One region of the Ensifer sp. PDNC004 genome, then DNA from elsewhere that is predicted to be linked to it. Evidence: predicted binding sites of a transcription regulator. Region 1 holds the regulator's gene; the other holds the start of a gene.
What was found. Region 1 encodes HrcA, which represses chaperone genes, less so after heat shock. Its sites were predicted from a motif close to GTTAGCACTCNCNNNNNGNGAGTGCTAAC; they were not measured.

Region 1 (2,202 bases):
GCTGGCGAAGATGCCGCAGGAAATGGCGGCGACATGATCCTTCAGGACCTTCTCGACCTTGACCATGTTGCGGGCTTCCATCCACTTCAGGCAGTCGTGGAGCGCGATCCAGGCGCCGGTGATCGAGGCCGTGCGCGTGCCGCCATCAGCCTGGATGACGTCGCAGTCGATCGAGATCTGGCGTTCGCCGAGCGCCGGCAGATCGACGACGGCGCGCAGCGATCGGCCGATCAGCCGCTGGATTTCCTGGGTACGGCCGCTCTGCTTGCCGCTTGCCGCCTCGCGCCGCATGCGCTCCCCGGTGGCGCGCGGCAGCATGCCGTACTCCGCCGTCACCCAGCCCTTGCCGCCATTGCGCAGCCAGGCCGGAACCTTTTCCTCAAGGCTGGCGGTGCACAGCACATGCGTGTCGCCGAACCGCACCAGACAGGAGCCTTCCGCATGCTTGGAAAAATTGCGCTCGAAAGAAACCTTGCGCATTTGATCGGTTTTTCTGCCGGATGGCCGCATCGTCAACTCCTATCGTATCTCGTGAGCCTTCTACTGCATAATTCCCTAAATCGAAATCGATTTAGGGACAAAATTATGCAGCAGTTTATGGTGCTGCAGCGACCTTTGGCGCGTCCAAGGACGCGCGGCGCTGCAGAACACGGCGCGGGCAAAGGGAACCGGTGGAAAGCCGGGCAATCGACCGTTTTTTCCCTTTTGCCAACGGCCCGCAGGGACACTATATTCCGGCCACGGCAGGATGTGCCTGCATATGTGGAGTGACATGGTACTGCGCAATCCCGGAGCAAAGGAAATCGCCGCGGCGCTCGACGAGCGCTCGGGCGAAATTTTCCGTCGCATCGTGGAGACCTATCTGACGAGCGGCGAGCCGCTCGGCTCGCGCAATCTGTCGCGGCTTTTGCCGATGGCGCTGTCGCCTGCCTCCGTGCGCAACGTGATGAGCGACCTCGAAGACCTCGGGCTCATCTATTCGCCGCATGTGAGCGCCGGTCGCCTGCCGACCCAGACGGGCCTGCGCTTCTTCGTCGACGCCTTCATGCAGGTCGGCAATCTCTCACCTGAAGACCGCGCCTCGATCGACCGGCATGTCCGGCGCGACGACCATACCCAGCCGGTCGATGCGCTTTTGACCGAAGCGAGCCAGATGCTGTCCGGCATGTCGCGCGGCGCGGGTCTTGTCATCACCGCCAAGGCCGATCCGGTGCTGAAGCATGTCGAGTTCATCCGCCTGGCGCCGACCAAGGCGCTGGCCGTGCTCGTCGGCGAACATGACCAGGTGGAAAACCGCATCATCGAGCTGCCGGCAGGCGTCACCAGCTCGCAGCTTACGGAAGCCGCAAACTTCCTCAACGCCCATCTCGCCGGACAGACGATCGCCGAGGTGCGCACGCAGCTCGAAAGAGTGAAGCTGACGGTGCGCGGCGAACTCGACGCGCTGTCGCAGGATCTCGTCGAGCGCGGCCTTGCCATCTGGTCGGGCAACGAGGGCGACGAGAAGCCGGCGCGCCTGATCGTGCGCGGCCGTGCCAACCTGCTAGAAGGGCTCGAAGGCGCCGAGGATATCGACCGGCTCAGAATGCTGTTCGATGATCTCGAAAAGAAGGACAGCATGATCGAGCTGCTCGATCTTGCCGAAAGCGGCCCGGGCGTGCGGATCTTCATCGGCTCGGAAAACAAGCTGTTCTCGCTGTCCGGCTCCTCGCTGATCGTCGCACCCTATCGCGATGGCGAGGACCGCATCGTCGGCGCCGTCGGTGTCATCGGTCCGACGCGGCTCAACTACTCGCGCATCGTGCCGATGGTCGATTATACCGCGCAGCTGATGTCGCGGCTTTCGCGCTAAGAGCCCGTCTTTAGCGCACGTGCGCCATTGAACCCTTGATTTTTCGGCCCCAAACCTCGATATCGGCTTCAAATCCAGTTCCTGAGCATTTTTGCTGAAACGCAGGCTCGCGCTTGCGGTGTGGAAATGCGAAGGACAATAGAGACGACACTGCGGAGAACGTCATGACCGACGATACGAACAAGCACGGACCCGAGGCCACCGACGAGGTATTAGACGCCGCACCGGACGCTGCCGAGGCAGCAGCCGTTGCCGAGCCCGATCCGTTGGAACTCGCCCGGGCCGAGAGCGCCGAACTGCGCGACAAGTACCTTCGGCTTGCCGCCGAGATGGACAACCTGCGCCGCCGC
Region 2 (2,202 bases), 450 kb from region 1:
GATATAGAGCAGATCCAGGCCCGCATCCTGCGCACCCTTGACGTCCGTCGGCATGCCGTCACCGACAGCGATGACGCGGGTGAGGTCAATCGGTCCGCGCGCGGCCTTCGCCTCGCCGAGGGCGGCGCGGTAAATCGCGATGTAGGGCTTACCGGCAATGCGCGCCTCGCCGCCGAGTTCCTCGTAGAGCTTGGCAATCGCGCCGGCGCAAGGGATCAGCCGGTGGCCGCGCTCGACGACGAGGTCGGGATTGGCACAGATGAACGGGATCTTGCGCTTGGCAAGGCCCGTCAGGGTCGCGCGGTAATGCTCGGGCGTTTCGGTCTCGTCGTCATAGAAGCCGGCGCAGACGACCGTCTCGGCATCTTCCGAGGAAACGATCTGCGTCCCCAGGCCCTCGAGCAGCGGCAGGTCGCGCTCGGCTCCGATGAAGAAGATCTTCTTGTCGGCGGCAGCGATCAGAGCCCGGGTCACGTCGCCCGAGGTGACGATCCGGTCATAGGCTTCGTCGGGCACGCCGAGGCTGCGGATCTGCACCTTCACCATCGGGCTCGGGCGCGGCGAATTGGTGATGAGTACGACGGTCAGCCCGGCGGCACGCGCCTCGGCCAATGCTTCACAGGCGGAGGCGAAAGCCTGCACGCCGTTGTGAAGAACGCCCCAGACGTCGCACAGAACGACATCGTAGCGCTTGGCGATTTCGCGAAAACTGTTGATCCTTGCGGCCATTCTGGCTTCCTGCAAACACGGTTTCCGGCTTGCATGGCAAGGAAGGCAGGAGATTACAAGTCTCGTCTCCCGAAAAAGGCGCCCCTTCCCAAGGATTCCGGCCGTGTCGAGAGCCAGGAAAAAATGCATTGCAGACGCCGCCCGCCCACGCAGAAGCACCTTGTCGTGGTTATCAACCATCAAAATCCGGCCGATGCCATTCATCGACGCGATCGCCTAGATTTCGCCAAGAATGAGGCTAGGCTGCCTACGCTCTCGCCTGCTGCGCCCACCCAAGGCAACCGCCGCCAGCAAAAAATCTAGGCGCCGATCCTTGACTCACCCCATACCCAAGCTTATCTCGGCATCGCTAGCACTCGATAAACAAGAGTGCTAACACCCATCCATCGGGTCCATCTGCGATCCGTAGTGTCATTTGATCGAGGGATTAGACTAATGGCAAGCACCAACTTCCGCCCGCTGCACGACCGCGTTGTCGTTCGCCGCGTCGAGTCTGAAGAGAAGACCAAGGGCGGGATCATCATTCCGGACACCGCCAAGGAAAAGCCGCAGGAAGGCGAAATCGTCGCCGTCGGTTCGGGCGCCCGTGACGAAAGCGGCAAGGTTGTCGCTCTCGACGTCAAGGCTGGCGACCGCGTTCTGTTCGGCAAGTGGTCGGGCACCGAAGTCAAGATCAACGGCGAAGACCTTCTGATCATGAAGGAAGCCGACATCATGGGCATCATCGGCTGATCCAGCCGTCGTCCACCCTTTTCATGACAACCAATGGGCAATGAGCCCGGGAGTTCTCTAATGGCTGCAAAAGAAATCAAGTTCGGCCGCACCGCGCGCGAAAAGATGCTGCGTGGCGTCGACATCCTCGCTGACGCCGTAAAGGTCACGCTCGGCCCGAAGGGTCGTAACGTCATCATCGACAAGTCCTTCGGCGCTCCGCGCATCACCAAGGACGGCGTATCGGTCGCCAAGGAAATCGAACTCGAAGACAAGTTCGAAAACATGGGCGCCCAGATGGTCCGCGAAGTTGCTTCGAAGACCAACGACATCGCCGGCGACGGCACCACGACTGCAACCGTTCTGGCCCAGGCGATCGTTCGCGAAGGCGCCAAGGCTGTTGCTGCCGGCATGAACCCGATGGACCTGAAGCGCGGTATCGACCTCGCTGTCGGCGAAGTCGTCAAGGATCTCCAGGCCAAGGCCAAGAAGATCAACACTTCGGAAGAAGTTGCACAGGTCGGCACGATCTCGGCTAACGGCGAGCGTCAGATCGGCCTCGACATTGCTGAAGCAATGCAGAAGGTCGGCAACGAAGGCGTCATCACGGTTGAAGAAGCCAAGACCGCCGAAACCGAACTCGAAGTCGTCGAAGGCATGCAGTTCGACCGCGGCTACCTGTCGCCCTACTTCGTCACCAACCCGGAAAAGATGGTCGCTGACCTCGACGACGTCTTCGTTCTCCTCCACGAGAAGAAGCTC

Region 2: the regulator HrcA is predicted to act here: its motif matches at 1,078-1,106, upstream of groES (co-chaperone GroES).

What each region holds. Positions count from the first base shown of each region.
Region 1 covers NZ_CP070353.1:2,525,820-2,528,021, reverse strand. Annotated here, with positions in the region: gene rph (ribonuclease PH) at 1-510, opposite strand, end outside; gene hrcA (heat-inducible transcriptional repressor HrcA) at 773-1,852, shown strand; gene grpE (nucleotide exchange factor GrpE) at 2,017-2,202, shown strand, end outside.
Region 2 covers NZ_CP070353.1:2,072,993-2,075,194, forward strand. Annotated here, with positions in the region: gene JVX98_RS18340 (TIGR01459 family HAD-type hydrolase) at 1-729, opposite strand, end outside; gene groES (co-chaperone GroES) at 1,165-1,461, shown strand; gene groL (chaperonin GroEL) at 1,522-2,202, shown strand, end outside.